DNA from 2 places in the Salinifilum ghardaiensis genome. Region 1 is predicted to be linked to the other one. Evidence: riboswitches for the same ligand, from Rfam matches in the RefSeq annotation. Region 1 holds a riboswitch; the other holds the start of a gene.
The links. A riboswitch is a leader RNA that binds a small molecule or an ion and turns the genes downstream of it on or off. The one in region 1 is predicted to bind cobalamin.
Positions count from the first base shown of each region.

Region 2: another riboswitch for cobalamin. It lies ahead of ACVGV0_RS12045 (ABC transporter substrate-binding protein); the one in region 1 lies ahead of cobN (cobaltochelatase subunit CobN).

Region 1 covers NZ_CM137101.1:3,946,156-3,953,873, reverse strand. The annotation lists gene ACVGV0_RS18000 (mycothione reductase) at 1-1,205, opposite strand, end outside; gene ACVGV0_RS17995 (VanZ family protein) at 1,220-2,347, opposite strand; gene ACVGV0_RS17990 (YbhB/YbcL family Raf kinase inhibitor-like protein) at 2,616-3,161, opposite strand; gene ACVGV0_RS17985 (sugar kinase) at 3,369-4,340, shown strand; gene ACVGV0_RS17980 (bifunctional 4-hydroxy-2-oxoglutarate aldolase/2-dehydro-3-deoxy-phosphogluconate aldolase) at 4,342-4,950, shown strand; cobalamin riboswitch at 5,143-5,264, shown strand; gene cobN (cobaltochelatase subunit CobN) at 5,319-7,718, shown strand, end outside.
Region 2 covers NZ_CM137101.1:2,619,765-2,627,482, forward strand. The annotation lists gene ACVGV0_RS12040 (UvrD-helicase domain-containing protein) at 1-2,601, shown strand, start outside; cobalamin riboswitch at 2,758-2,967, shown strand; gene ACVGV0_RS12045 (ABC transporter substrate-binding protein) at 3,030-4,067, shown strand; gene ACVGV0_RS12050 (FecCD family ABC transporter permease) at 4,064-5,107, shown strand; gene ACVGV0_RS12055 (ABC transporter ATP-binding protein) at 5,104-5,907, shown strand; gene ACVGV0_RS12060 (erythromycin esterase family protein) at 5,929-6,402, opposite strand; gene ACVGV0_RS12065 (PEP/pyruvate-binding domain-containing protein) at 6,728-7,718, opposite strand, start outside.

The DNA.
Region 1 (7,718 bases):
AGCTTGCAGAAGCCGGTGGTGTTCTCCATCGCCCAGCCGTAGGCGATGCCCGCGTAGTCCTGCTGCGAGGTGACGTAGTCGACGCCCTGCTCGCGAGCGGCCTGCTCGGTCAGCCCGACCGAGGCGATCTGCGGCGAGCTGAACACGGCGTGCGGCACCCAGCGGTGGTCCGCCTGCTGCGGGGAGTTCGGGTGCAGCAGGTTGTGCTGCACGACGCGGGCTTCGTGGTTGGCGACGTGCTTGAGCTCGTGCTCCGAGCTGATGTCGCCGAGAGCCCACACGCCGTCCTGCGGGGTGGCCTGGGTGCTGTCGACCTTCACCAGGCCGTCCGGGTGCAGTTCGACCCCTCCGGTCGCTGCGTCGATCATGTCCGTGTTCGGGATGCGCCCGGTGGCGATGAGCAGCTGGTCGGCTTCGACCGCCTCCCATCCGGCCTCGGGGCTGTCGAGGTACATGCGGATGCACTCGTCGTCCTGCTCGACGCTGCGGACGGAGCGGTTCAGCCGCAGGTCCCACTGCCGGGAAGCGATCTCGGTGAACCGCTCGGAGACCGACTCCTCCTCGGCGCGCAGCATCCGGCCGGAGCGGCCGACCACGGTGACCGCGACGCCGAGGGAGTGGAACACGTGCGCCAGCTCGGCGCTGATGAATCCCGTGCCCAGGATGATCATCCGCTCGGGCAGGGTCTCCAACCGCATGACCGTGTCGCTGGTGTGGTACCAGACCTCGTCGATGCCGGTGATCTCCGGAATGCTCGGCCGGCTCCCCGCGGCGAGCACGATGTGATCGGCGGTGAGCGTTTCCGGCCCCTCGAGGCCGTAGACGGTCAGCTCCTTCTTCCCGGTGAACCGGCTGTAGCCCTGGTAGAGGGTGACGTTGGCGTTCTCCTCGGCGCGGTAGCGGCGCCCGCCCTCCGCGATCGCGTCGATCCGGCCGAAGATGCGGTCGCGGATGTCCTGCCAGCGCACGTGCGGGTCGGCGAGATCGACGCCGAGTGCGCCCGAGTGCCGCGGAGTCGCAGCGACGTCGGCGGCGTGCACGAACATCTTGCTGGGGATGCACCCCACGTTCAGGCACGTTCCGCCGTAGGAGTCCTCCGGACCGATGCCCTTCTCCACGATGGCGACGTTCCAGTCCGCGAACCGTTCGTCCACGATCGTGTTGCCGGATCCGGAGCCGAGGATGATGAGGTCGAAGTGTGGCACTGCTCCAGCCTGCCTTACCGCTCGCCGCGTTGGGGTGCTCGTGCGTCGACTACGGACAACAGCGCGTGCTGCGCGGGCATTCCGCGTCGTGGCTCGATTCTCGGTCGTGCCCGCGGCGTCCCCGCCGCCGGGTCGGGCAGTGCCGCCCCGCCGGCCGATCCCTCCCGGCCGTGATCGCGCCGCGGGGGTGTGCGCAGGCGCAACGACAGGCCGCAGGCGTGCAGCACGTGCCCGGTCGCCAGCACCGGTGCGTGCCACGCCGGCGCGACGAGCCCGGCGACGCCCTGGGTGACCGCCAGCACCCCGGCCCCCGTCGCCCAGTGCACCACCGCACGGGCGAGCGGTGCCGGTCCGCGCAGCCGCAGCAGGACCGCCCCGTGCCCGGGGGTGCCACCGGTGCAGGCGGTGTGCACCAGCAGCAGCGCCGCGGGGGCGAACCACAGGGCGGTGGCCTCCGCGAGCCGGGACCCGGCGGGCGGGAACGCGCCGGTGTCGCGCAGCAGGGCGAGCGCTGCGAGCAGGGCACTGCCCGACCACCACAGCGCGAGGAGGTCGCAACAGCGCGCGAGCAGCCGCCGCGCAGGTGTGGCCGGGCGGGGAGCGGCTCGGTCCGCGGTCGGCCCTCCGGATCGCTCCCTTCGCGGCAGCGCGCCGACCAGCCGTGCCCCGAGCGCCGCACCGAGGGTGTTCGCCAGGAGGTCGTCGACGTCGAACACGCGGTGGGCGCAGGGTGCCCACCCCCACATGCCGGTGAGCTGGGTCGTCTCCACCAGCAGCGAGCAGGCCGCGGCCCACGCCGCCGTGCGCGGCAGGCGGTGGCCGGCGAGCGCGAGGAACGCGCCGAACGGTGTGAACAGGGCGATGTTGCAGAGGAACTGCAACAGCACCGGGTCGGTGACCGACGGGCTCAGCCGGCCGAGCGGGATCCAGCGCGGACGGCGGCAGGGCGCGTCGGGTTCGGGTGGTAGCACGTAGCAGGCCACCGCCGTGGCGTAGAGCAGCACCGCCGCGCGCATCAGGCTCGGACCGGGGCGCAGTCGGCCGTGCCGCCGGTGCTCGGCTGCCACGTACGGGGCGAAGAGGCAGGTCACGAGCACTGCGGTGAGCACGGCGGCGGAGCCCGCCGGTGCGATCGCGATCATTGCTGCCTCCTTCCCCGTGCGTGGCACGGGGAAGGAGGGCTCAGCCGGCGTTGCAAATGCACCCCGGACGGGTGATCTTCGTGCGCGTCAGCGGAGGCCCATCCCCCATCCGCGTGGGGACAACTCACAATTTTCATGAAAATTGTGCTCTCTGGAGGAGTTCCAGATAAGTGGGCGCCTGCGCCCCGGGCACGAGTGCGCCCCGGTGCTCCGCGGGGGTGCACCGGGGCGGGAAGAGCGGGTCGCGAGAACCGCGGAAGAGCTCGGCTCAGATCTGGTAGGTCGGGGCGATGACCGCGCGGCCCACCGTGTGGAACGCGAGCATGAAGTTCACGACGGCCGGGCTGGCGGTGTCGTCCACGCCCAGCTTCTCGGTGTCCGCGGCGATGACCGCGAAGTAGTACCGGTGCGGCCGGTCGCCTTCCGGCGGGGCGGCGCCGCCGAAGGCGCGCTCGCCGAAGTCGTTGGCCACGTGGAAGGCCCCCGCCGGGACGCCCTGGCCGTTGCGGTTGCCGGCGTCCGCGGGCAGCTCGGCCACCGAGGCGGGGATGTCCACCATGGCCCAGTGCCAGAACCCGCCCGGGATCGGCGCGTCCGGGTCGAAGCAGGTCACCACGAAGCTCTTCGCGGATTCCCCGAAACCGCTCCAGCTCAGCTGGGGCGAGAGGTTCCGGCCGCCCATGCCCATGCCGTCGTAGGCGTGGGTCTGGTCCATGGGCTGCCCGTCGGTCACGTCGGTCGAAGCGAGGGTGAACTGCGGCACCTCGGGCAGCAGCGAGTACGGGTCCGGGTCAACCGGGCGCTGAAGGCTCATGAGTGCTCCTTTGCCTGCGGACGGTGAGTCGTGATCGCCCCGCCCCAGCGTAGAGGTCGGCTCCACCTCCGCGCCGTGTGGATCGTTTGCACCATGTGCACGGTCGCTGTGGATCGCGCACGCCGGGTGGGTAGCGTGTTCCCGGTCGGCGCGTCCGGCCGCACCGCCGCGGGCCGCGCCGGACGTGAGCAGAGAGGGGAGTGCCGCATGACCGCCGAACTGCCCGGGGCGTTCGAGGCGCTGTGCGTGGGCGAGACGATGTCGCTGATCGCGCCGGAGCAGCCGGTCGCCCTCGAGAACGCCGCGCGGTTCACCCTCTCCGCAGGGGGTGCGGAGTCCAATGTGGCGATGCACCTGGCCGGGCTGGGACACCGGGTCGGATGGGCGAGCAAAGTGGGCGACGACCCGCTCGGGCGGCGCCTCGTCGCCGACATCTCCGCCGCGGGCGTGGCCACCGACCTCGTCGCGACCGAATCCGCCGCGCCCACCGGGGTCTACTTCAAGAACCCCGGACCGGACGGCACGCGCGTGCACTACTACCGCTCCGGGTCCGCGGCCTCCACGATGGACGAGGGCTTCCTCGGCGACGGAGTGCTCGACGCCGTCGAGGTCCTGCACGTCAGCGGCATCACCCCCGCCCTGTCGGCGGCCTGCGACCGGATGGTGCAGCACCTGCTCGCGCGTCCACGCCGGCACCTGCTGTCGTTCGACGTGAACCACCGCCCCGCGATGTGGCCGGCCGAGCAGGCGGCGCCCCGGTTGCGGGAGCTCGCCGACCTCGCCGACATCGTGTTCGTCGGCCTCGACGAAGCAGCCGCGCTGTGGGGCGCGCGCACCGCGGAGGAGGTGCGGGCGATGCTGCCGCGCCCCGGCACCGTCGTCGTCAAGGACGCGGCGAACGCGGCCTGGGAGCTGGGCGCCGAGCCCGTGTCCGTTCCCGCGCCGCACGTCGACGTCGTGGAACCCGTGGGGGCGGGGGACGCCTTCGCCGCGGGGTACCTCGCGGGCGTCCTCCGCGGCTTCGACCCGCAGCGGCGCCTGCGGTTCGGCCACCTGCTCGCCGCGCACAGCCTGCTCAGCACCACCGACCAGACCGCGCCGCCGGAGGAATCCGCGCTCGCCGGCTGGTTGGACCGCTCCGATCAGAGCTGGCGCGCGCTCCGGTTCGGGGAGGGCTGAGATGCACACCTTCGACGAGCTGTTCACCGTCCCGGTCATGGCGATCCTGCGCGGGATGGATCCGCAGCGCACGGTCAGCCTCGCCGAGCGGGCGTGGGACCTGGGGATCCGCGCGGTGGAAGTGCCGATCGAAACGGGGGAGGCCGAGCCGTCCCTGCGGGCCGCCGTCGAAGCGGGCAGGCGGCGCGGACGCCCCGTCGGCGCCGGCACAGTGGTCGGCCTCGACCAGCTGCACGCGGCGCACGCCGCCGGCGCGGCGTTCACCGTCGCTCCCGGCCTGGATTCCGAAGTGCTGCGCACCAGCGAGGAGCTGCGAGTGCCGCACCTGCCCGGCGTGGCCACCCCGAGCGAGATGCAGTGGGCCCAACGGCTGGGGGTGACCTGGGTGAAGGCCTTCCCCGCCGCCGAGCTCTCCGCCGGGTGGTTCCGCGCGATGCGCGGACCGTTCCCGAGCATGCGCCTGGTCGCCACCGGCGGCGTGCACGCGGGCAACGCGGAGGAGTACCTCGCGGCCGGGGCCTCGGTGGTCGCCGTGGGTTCGGCGCTGGAGGACTCCGCGCAGCTGGCCAGGCTGGCCGACCTCGTCGGTGGCGCGGGCGCGCCGGGCTGAGCCGCCCTCCGGTGTGGCCCAGCACACCCGCGCGCCGCGCGGCGCTGCCGACCGCTGGTCACCTGCGACGATCGCGCGCGCTCCCGCTGCGCGGCGCTGCCCGGCGCCGTTGCGGGGGAGACGGGTGAAGCAGCTCATGGCGCCGCGTGCCGCGCCCGTTAGGATGGGCCGGCAAGCCTGCGGCGAAATCGGAGGAACCCGGTGCGAGTCCGGGGCGGTCGCGCCACTGTGACCGGGGAGCTGCCCCTGAGATGCCACGGCCCGGAACGGGCGGGAAGGCGGGGGAGGTGCGGTGATCCGGGAGCCAGGAGACTCCGAGCGCCGCAAACCCCCACCCGGGGCGCGCACCCCGAGAGAGAGGACGAGGCGTGACCGAATCCGCCAGTACACGTGTGCTGCTGCTGTCCACCGCCGACACCGACCTGCTCGCCGCACGTGCCTGCGAAGCGGACTACCGCGTGGCGAACCCGGCCCGCGTCTCTGCTGAGGAAGTGCCCGACCTGGTGTCCGGTGTGGACATCGTCGTTGTGCGGCTGCTCGGCGGCAAGCGCGCCTGGGAGGACGGGCTGGACGCGGTCCTCGAGACCGGTGTCCCGACCGTCGCGCTCGGCGGCGAGGCGACTCCGGACGCGGAGCTGATGGCCCTGTCCACCGTTCCCTCCGGTGTGGCCACCCAAGCCCTGTCCTACTTGGCGGAAGGTGGTCCGCGCAACCTCGCGCACCTGGCCTGGTTCCTCTCGGACACGGTGCTGCTCACCGGGACCGCGTTCGAGCCGCCGGAGAAGACCCCCGAGTTCGGTGTGCACGGCAGCCGGGAGCACGACCCCGCCCGCCCCACAGTCGGCGTCGTGTTCTACCGGGCGCACGCCCTGGCCGGGAACACCGCGTTCGTGGACGTGCTCGCCGACGAGGTCGAAGCCGCCGGTGCCAACGTGCTGCCGGTGTACTGCGGGTCGCTGCGCGGCCTGGCGGACGCCGAAGGGCTGCGCGAACTCCTCGGCGAGTGCGACGCCCTGATCGCCACGGTGCTCGCCGCGGGCGGTTCCGTGGCCGCCAACGCCAGCGCGGGCGGCGACGAGGACTCGTGGGACGCCGGCGCTCTGGCCGAACTGGACATTCCCGTGCTGCAGGGGATGTGCCTGACCAGCAGCCGTGCGCAGTGGGAGGAGAGCGACGCCGCGCTGTCCCCGATGGACGCCGCCATGCAGGTGGCCGTCCCCGAGTTCGACGGCCGCCTGATCAGCGTCCCGTTCTCCTTCAAGGAGTCCGGTGAGGACGAGATCCCGGTCTACGTCGCGGATCCGGAGCGCGCGCGGCGCGTCGCCGGGACAGCGGTGGCCCTGTCCCGGCTGCGCGGAACCCGCAACGGGGACAAGCGCCTCGGCGTCGTGCTGTCGTCGTACCCCACCAAGCACTCCCGCGTCGGCAACGCCGTCGGACTCGACACCCCCGCCTCGGCCGTGGTGCTGCTGCGCGCGCTCGAATCCGCCGGCTACGACCTCGGTGGTCTCGACACGTCCGGACTGGACGGCGACGCGCTGATCCACCGGCTCATCGCCGCGGGCGGGCACGACGTCGAGTGGCTCACCGAGGAGCAGATGTCGCAGGCCGCCGTCCGGATCCCGGCGACGCGCTACCGCGAGTGGTTCGACGCGCTGCCCAAGCCGCTGGCCGACAGCATGGTCGAGCACTGGGGAACGCCGCCGGGCGGCCTCTACGTCGACGAGGAAGGCGCGATCTACGTCGCCGCTCTGCGGTTCGGCAACGTGGTGCTGCTGATCCAGCCGCCGCGCGGCTTCGGCGAGAACCCCATCGCGATCTACCACGACCCGGACCTGCCGCCGTCGCACCAGTACTTCGCCGCCTACCGGTGGTTGGAGGAGGAGTTCGGCGCCGACGCCGTGGTGCACCTGGGCAAGCACGGCACGCTGGAGTGGTTGCCCGGCAAGGGGATCGGGCTGTCGGCCGACTGCGCCCCCGACCCGGTGCTGGGCGACATGCCGCTGGTGTACCCGTTCATCGTCAACGACCCGGGCGAGGGCACGCAGGCCAAGCGGCGCGGGCACGCGACGGTCATCGACCACATGATCCCGCCGATGGACCGGGCCGATTCCTACGGCGACATCGCGAAGCTGGAGCAGCTGCTCGACGAGTACGCGTTGGTGTCCGACATGGACCCGGAGAAGAAGCCGGCGCTGCGCGACCAGATCTGGGAGCTGGTCACCTCGGCCGAGCTGCACCACGACCTGCACCAGCAGGAGCAGCCGGACGCGGATTCGTTCGACGACTTCGTGATGCACATCGACGGCTACCTCTGCGAGATCAAGGACGTGCAGATCCGCGACGGGCTGCACGTGCTGGGCAGGGCCCCGCAGGACGAGGAGCTCGTCAACGACGCGCTCGCCGTGCTGCGCGCCCGGCAGGTCTTCGGCGGAGCGGTCGGCGCCGTCCCGGGGCTGCGCTCGGCGCTGGCCGAGCACTTCGGCATGGACGAGCAGGCGCTGCTCGCCGACCCCGGCAGCCGCGCGTCCGTGCCGAGCGCGCTGACCGACCTCGTGGACGGGCCCGCCGCCTCCGGGGCGGACGCGGTGGATCTGCTGGAGTCGCTGGCGCGGCGCATCGTGGAAGCCGTGGCCACCACCGGCTGGGACGCCGACCGCGCCGCCGCGACCGCGCAGGAGGTGCTCGGCGGCAGCGTGCCGCAGGTCGAGAAGGTCGCGCACTTCGCCTGCGCCGAACTCGTGCCGCGGCTGGCGCGCACCACCGAC
Region 2 (7,718 bases), 1.3 Mb from region 1:
CCGGAGATGAACTGGCGCGTGTCCGGGTTGGACCGCTACACGCTGGTGAGCTATTCGGATGCGCACTCGCCGCCGATGGTCGCGCGCGAGGCGACAGCGTTCGACGTGGAGCTGGACTACTTCGCGGTGAAGTCCGCGCTGGAAACCGGCCGCGGCTACGCCGGCACGGTGGAGTTCTTCCCCGAGGAGGGCAAGTACCACCTCGACGGGCACCGCGGCTGCGGGCTGCGCTGCGCCCCGGAGGACACCGCCGCGCACGGCGGGGTGTGCCCCGACTGCGGCAAGGCGCTGACGGTCGGGGTGCTCAACCGGGTCGCGGCGGTGGCCGACCGGCCCGCCGGGGCGCGCCCGCAGGGCGCGGTGGACTACCGCAACCGCATCCCGCTACCGGAGATCATCGGCGAGCTGCGCGGCGTGGGGCCCAAGAGCAAGACGGTGTTCGCGGAAACCTCCCGGGTGACCGCCGCGTTCGGGCCGGAGCTGCACGTGCTCGACGAGGTGCCGGTCGAGCAGTTGGCCGGGCACGATCCCGCGTTGGGTGAGGCGATCCGTCGGCTGCGTGCCGGGCGGGTGCGCCGCGAGGCCGGCTTCGACGGGCAGTACGGGGTGATCCGCCTGTTCGACCCGGGCGAGGCGGCCGAGTGGGGCGGGTCCGCGTTAGCCCTGTTCGACGCGCCGACCCCCACCGTGCCGGCCCGGCGCGCTGCGGACGCGCCGGGCGGGGCTGCGGCGCCAGCCGGGGCGGGCGAGCACGCGGATGCGGCCACCGGCGGCAGGGAGGCTGCCGAGGAGCCCCCCGGTCAGGCCGCGCCCGCCCGCCCGGGCGTCGCGGTCGGCGCTGAGCAGACCGGTGACGGCACGGAACCCCCGGAGCCGGACGCGGTCGCGGCGACGGGCCTGCTGGCCGGGTTGGACGGTGCGCAGGCCGCGGCCGCGGCCTGCGCCGGCGGGCCGCTGCTGATCGTGGCCGGACCGGGCACGGGCAAGACCCGCACGGTCACCCACCGGCTGGCGCACCTGGTCGCCGAGCGCGGCGCGGACCCGCGGACGTGCCTGGCGGTCACGTTCACCCGCCGCGCCGCGGCGGAGATGCGGCAGCGCTTGGAGGGGCTGCTCGGTGCTCCGGCCGCGGAGATGACGGTGACCACGTTCCACGGCCTGGCGCTGCGGATCCTGCGCGAGCACGCCGACGCGGCGGGGCTCACCGCCGGGTTCGGCATCGCCGACGCGGCCGTGCAGCACGACCTGCGGCTGGCGCTGGCCGGCGACCAGGGCGGGGCGCGGCGGCTGGCGGACGCGGCCGGCCGCGTCCGGCTGGGCGAGCCGGTCGAGGAGGACGTGGCCGCGCTGGTGCGGCGCTACCACCAGGCGCTGGCCGAGCGCGACCTGGTCGACTTCGACGGGCTGCTGGACGCGGCGGTGGCCGTGCTCGCCGAGCACCCGCAGGCCGCCGCGGCGTGGCGGGACCGGTTCGCGTGGATCACCGTCGACGAGTACCAGGACGTCGACGCGGTGCAGTACCGGCTGCTGCGGCAGCTGGCCCCGCCGGAGGGCAACGTGACCGCCATCGGCGACCCGGACCAGGCGATCTACGCCTTCCGCGGCGCCGACGTGGGCTACTTCCTGCGGTTCACCGCGGACTTCCCCACCGCGCGGGTGTGCCACCTGCAGCGCAACTACCGCAGCGGGGCGCACATCCTCACCGCGGCGCAGCGGGCGGTGGCGGCGTCGACGTTCGTGCCGGACCGGGTGCTGGCCGCGGCCGGGGACCGGCCGGCGCACCGGATCGTGCGGCACACCGCCGCCGACGAGCACGCCGAGGCGGCCTACATCGCCGGCACGGTCGAGCAGCTGCTCGGCGGGGCGTCGTTCCACGCGTTGGACGCGGGTCGGGCCAGCGGGCACGAGCGCGGCGGGTTCGGTTTCGGCGACGTCGCCGTGCTCTACCGCACCGAGGCGCAGGCGCACGCCCTGGCCGAGGCGTTGGACCGGCAGGGCCTGCCGGTGCAGCGCCGTTCGCACGAGCGGCTGGCCCAGCGCACCGGGGTGCGGCTGGTCACCGACGAACTCGCCCGCGCCGGCGGGGGCGCCGCGGACGACGTGGTCACCGGGATGCGGCGGGCGGCCGAGGTGGTGGCCGGGCGGGTGCCGGACGAGACGGCCGCGCAGGTGCACCACGCGGTGGATCTGCTGCTGCCGCTGGCCCGCCGCTGCCGCGACGTGACCGAGCTGGCCCGCGAGGTCGCGCTCGGCGCGGAGGTCGACGTGCTGGACCCGCGGGCCGAGGCGGTGTGCCTGCTGACGCTGCACGCGGCCAAGGGCCTGGAGTTCCCGGTGGTGTTCCTGGCCGGCTGCGAGGACGGGCTGCTGCCGCTGTCGTGGCCGCAGTCCCCGCCGGACGAGCAGGCGCTCGCCGAGGAGCGGCGGCTGGTGTTCGTGGGCATGACCCGCGCGCACGAGCGGTTGTACCTCACCGGTGCGGCGCGCCGCGGCGGTCGCGACCGGCGCCGCAGCCCGTTGCTGGACGGGTTGGGCGATGCGGTCGTCGATGCGCAGCCGGTGCGGCGCCAGCCGCGGCCGCGGCAGCTGAGCCTGCTGTGACTCCTCGACGGCCTGGGGGTGCCGCCGCGGCTGCCTGACCCGACCGCCCGGGTCGTCCGGGCGGGGCCGCGGGGGTGCCCCAACTCACCCCTCACCCGCCGGATCGCGGCGTGACCAGGGGTTTCGCCGGGGCGGGTGGGCCGGGTCGGCGCGGGTGGTACGTTGTCGTTCGCCAGTCGAACTCACGCGCGACGTGAGTCAGGGAATCCGGTGCGAATCCGGAACTGACGCGCAGCGGTGTGGGCGACGGGCGGAACACGGAGTCGTGGAACGGCCCCGGGCTCAGCCACTGGAGCACGCCCTCCGGGAAGGCGTTCCGCCCGGAAGACCCCGAGTCCGAAGACCTGCTGGCTCCCGGCCCGCGCGGCCGGGTCTTGTCATGCACCCGCGGGCCCGCGTCTCGGCCCCTTCGACACCGAGGAGCGTTCGTGCGCTTGCTGTCGGCACTGCACCGCCTCGCTCTGCCGTTGTCCCTGCTGTCCGCGCTCGCGCTGCTGGCCGGCTGCGGTACCGCAGCGGCGCCGCAGCAGCAACCGCCCGCCCCCGGCTACCCCCGCGCCGTGGACAACTGCGGCACGCGCACCGAACTGGACCGGCCGCCGCAGCGGGTCGTGTCGCTGAACCAGGGCACCACGGAGATCCTGCTGGCGCTCGGGCTGGGCGACCGCATCGTGGGCACGTCCATGTGGACCGACCCGCTGCCGCAGGAACTGGCCGCGGCGAACGCGTCGGTGCCGCGCCTGGCCGACGACATGCCGTCGTTCGAGTCGGTGCTGGCCGCCGAACCCGACTTCGTCACCGCCTCGTTCGTGTCCACCCTCGGCCCCGGCGGGGTCGCCACGCGGGGACAGTTCGCCGAGCTCGGCGTGAACAGCTACCTCTCCCCCGCCGACTGCGCCAAGGACAACAGCGGCTCCGGCGACGGGCGGCGGCAGCACCCGCTGTCGATGCAGACCCTCTACCGCGAGGTCCGCGAGCTGGCGGAGCTGTTCGACGTGCCCCGGCGCGGCGAACGACTCGTCGCCGACCTGCAGGCACGCATGGACCGCGCCACCCGCGGCCTCGACGCCTCCGGCACGTCGCTGATGTTCTGGTTCGCCAACTCCGAGTCGCCCTACCTGGCGGGCTGCTGCGGCGCGCCGGGCATCATCACCGACCAGGTCGGCGCGCGCAACGCCTTCGCCGACACGCACGCGGAGTGGCCGCAGATCAACTGGGAGACCGTGGCCGAGCGCAACCCGGACGTGCTCGTGCTCGGCGACCTCTCGCGCCGGTCGGAGACGGCCGAGACCGCGCGCGCCAAGATCGCCTTCCTCGAGTCGCACCCGGCCACGGCCCACATGGACGCGGTCGAGAACCACCGGTACGTGCGGCTGAGCGGGCAGGCGATGAACCCGTCGATCCGCACCGTGGCCGGAGTGGAGAAGGTCGCCGCCAAGCTGCGCGAGTTCGGGCGCGACCGGTGAGCGCGGCCGGGACGACCCGCGCGGCCCGGCGCGCGTGGCTGCCGCTGTTGCTGGTGGTGGGGCTGGCCGCGCTGGCGGGATCGGTGGCCGTGGCCATCACCATCGGCCCGGCCGAGATCCGCGTCGGCGACGTGTACGCCACCGTGGCCGCCCGCCTCGGGCTCGGCGAGTCCTCGCTGTCGCTGATCCGCGAGGGCATCGTGTGGAACCTGCGGCTGCCGCGCACGCTGCTGGCCGCGGTGTGCGGCGCGGGCCTGGCCACCTGCGGGGCGATCATGCAGTCGCTGCTGCGCAACCCGCTGGCCGACCCGTTCGTGCTGGGCGTGTCCTCCGGCGCGTCGACCGGGGCGGTGCTGGTGCTCGTGCTCGGCTTCGGCGGCGGGGCGGTGTCGATGTCGGCCGGCGCGTTCGCCGGCGCGATCGTCTCGTTCACCCTCGTGCTGGTGCTGGCGCACCTGCTCGGCGGCACCACCGACCGGGTGGTGCTGGCCGGGGTGGCGGCGATGCAGCTGTTCTCGGCGCTGACCTCGTTCATCGTGCTCACCTCGGCCGACGCGCAGACCACGCGCGGGGTGATGTTCTGGCTGCTGGGGTCGCTGGGCAACGCCGCCTGGACCGAGGTGGCCACGTGCACCGCGGCGCTGGCGGTGGCGCTGGTGCTCTGCGGCGGCCACGCCCGGTCGCTGGACGCGTTCGCCTTCGGCGAGGACGCCGCGGCCGCTCTCGGCGTGGCGGTGGCCCGCACGCGGCTGGTGCTGCTGTGCACCACGGCGCTGCTCACGGCGGTGGTCGTCAGCGCCGTCGGCGCGATCGGGTTCGTCGGCCTGGTGCTGCCGCACGCCGCGCGCGCCGTGGCGGGGGCGAACCACGCGCGGCTGCTGCCGGTGACGGCGCTGGCCGGGGCGGTGTTCCTGGTGTGGGTGGACACCCTCGGCCGCACGCTGCTCGACCCGCAGGAGATCCCCGTGGGCGTGATGACCGCGCTGATCGGCGTGCCCGCGTTCGTGCTCATCCTCTACCGCGCCCGGGAGACGCGATGACCGGTGACGGACTGGCCGCGGACCGCGTGACCCGCACGCTCGGCGGCGCGCTCGTCCTCGACGGGGTGAGCCTCACCCCGCAGGAGGGTTCCACCGTCGGCGTGCTCGGACCGAACGGGTCCGGCAAGTCGACGCTGCTGCGGCTGCTGGCCGGGGTGCTCTCCCCGACCGCGGGAGTGGTCACGCTGGACGGCCGCGCGCTCGCGGACCTCGGCCGCCGCGCCGTGGCCCGGCGAGTGGCGGTGGTCGAGCAGCACAGCGACACGCAGGTGCCGCTGTCCGTGGTCGAGGTGGTGCGGCTGGGCCGCATCCCGCACCGCCGGCCGTGGCAGCCCGCCTCGGCCGCCGACGAGACCGCGGTGCAGGACGCGCTGGAGCGCACCGGCTTGGCCGGCAAGGCCGACCGGCGGTGGCAGACGCTGTCCGGCGGGGAGCGCCAACGGGTGCAGATCGCCCGCGCCCTGGCGCAGCAGCCGCGGGAGCTGCTGCTGGACGAGCCGACGAACCACCTGGACATCCAGCACCAGTTCGACCTGCTGAACCTGTTCGTCGACCTGCCGACGACGACCGTGGTGGCGCTGCACGACCTCAACGTCGCCGCGATGTACTGCGACCACGTCGTCGTGCTCGACCAGGGCCGCGTCGTCGCCGCCGGGGAGCCGCACGCGGTGCTCACCGCCGAGCGCATCGCCGAGGTGTGGGGCGTGACCGCGGTGGTCACGCACGAACCCGAGGGATACCCGCACGTGCGGTTCGTGCCCGCGCGCCGCGACGCGCGGGCCGCCGCGCCCTCCGGGTAGGCCGGGTGCCGGTTCCCGGTTTCATGCAGTGCTGCGGAGCGGGCGCATCGGCGCGCTGCGCCGCACGTGCAGGAACCCGTCGAGCGCGTCGCGCACCGACGGGCCGGTGACGTGGTGGTCCGCATCGGCGGCAGGGTCGTAGTGCGGGCCGACGAGCCGGGTCCGCCAGGGTCCGTCGAGCCAGTCCTGCACCGCCGGCGGGGTCTCGACGTCCCGGAGTGGGAGCGAGCCGGCGTCGATCACCGACAGCGGCGCCTCGGTGAACTGGGCAGGGGTCGGCGGGACCGATCCGTCGTCGACTTCCCCGACGGTGGCCGCGACCGCGACGCAGCCGTCGCCGAGCTCGGCGCGGAGGTGCCCGCCGGAACTGCGGTGCGTGCCGCCGCCGGGGCGAGTCCGCGGTGGCAGCCCCTCGCGACGCTGAGCTGGCGAATCCCGCCGCCCCGCCCATCCGTCCGGGTGAGCTGGCTGGCCGACTCCAGTGTGGAGTGCCACCGTAACTCCGCCGGTGCGGGCGCGGCGGTGCGCCGACCGGCGACATGTCAGTGCACATCACACGAGTTGGAGAACGACGTGCGCACACTACTGCGATCCGCCGGCATCCTCGCCCTGTCCGGAGTGCTGATCAGCCTCGCGGCCCTGGCCTTCCGCAAACAGCCCCGAAAGTCTTGACGGTCCGCCCCTGCGAAGGTGACGGCTCTCCCGCTGAAAGCCCCGGACGGACACCACCGTCCGGGGTGGCGAGCACACCGGAAGACCGCGTCGTCCCCCACCCCGGACGCGGCACCGAGCGGGGCGGCGCTGCCGGCACCGCAGGGCCTCACCCGCCGCGCGCCGCAGCAGCGCCGGCGTCGGTGACGGTGCCGGCGGTGCCGTCGACGGTGACCCGCTGCCCGTCGACGAGGCGGCGGGTCGCGCCGAAAACACCGATGACGGCGGGGATGCCGTACTCGCGGGCCACGGTGGGCCCGTGCGCGTTGGGCCCGCCGCTTTCGGTGACCACCCCGCCGGCGGTCAGGAACAGATGCGTCCACCCCGGGTCGGTGGTCGCGGCGACGAGGACGTCGCCCGGATCGATCCGCGCCGTGCGCGGGTCGGACAGCACCCGAGCGGTGCCGGTGACGCGTCCCGGCGCGCCGGAGGTGCCCCGCAACGCGCCGTCACCGCCGTCCTCGGGGGCGAGCAGCTCCGGTTCGGTGCCGTCGGACAGCAGCAGTTCGGGCACGCGGGGCCGACGCTGTTCCCGCGCGTGCTCGGCGCGGCGCTGCGCGACCAGCGCGCGGTGGTCGACGCCGCCGTCGACGGCGGCGCGGACTTCGAGCACCTCGAGGAACAGCACGTCCTCGGCGGTGTCGAGCCGCCCGGCGGCGGCGAGTTCGGCGCCGACGGCCAGCAGCTGCTCGCGGACCTCGCCGATGAGGTGGGACCAGGCGGACTTCGGCAGCTCCCGCAGCCCGGACAGGGCGCGGGCGCGGCGCATGCAGAACCCGGCCAGCCGGGCCCGCAGCGGCCGCTCGCCCCGGGCGCGCTCCACCACGTCGTCCAGGGTGGCCTCGGCCTCGGCCGCCGCGGTGGCGTAGCGGCGATCGGGCGCCTCGGACGGGTCGGTCACGCGCAGGTAGTTGGCCAGCGCGGTGAACACGGGCGTGGGGTCCTCGCGCCAGCGGGGCGTGCCCACGTCCACTTCGGCCGCGGCGCGGTGCCCGTAGCGGGCCAGGAACGCCGCCAGCCCGAGGTCGGGCAGCCGGCCCCGCTGGTAGTCGGCGGCCAGCTGCTGCGGCGGGGTGTTCGTCAGCAGTTCGCGGTGCGCG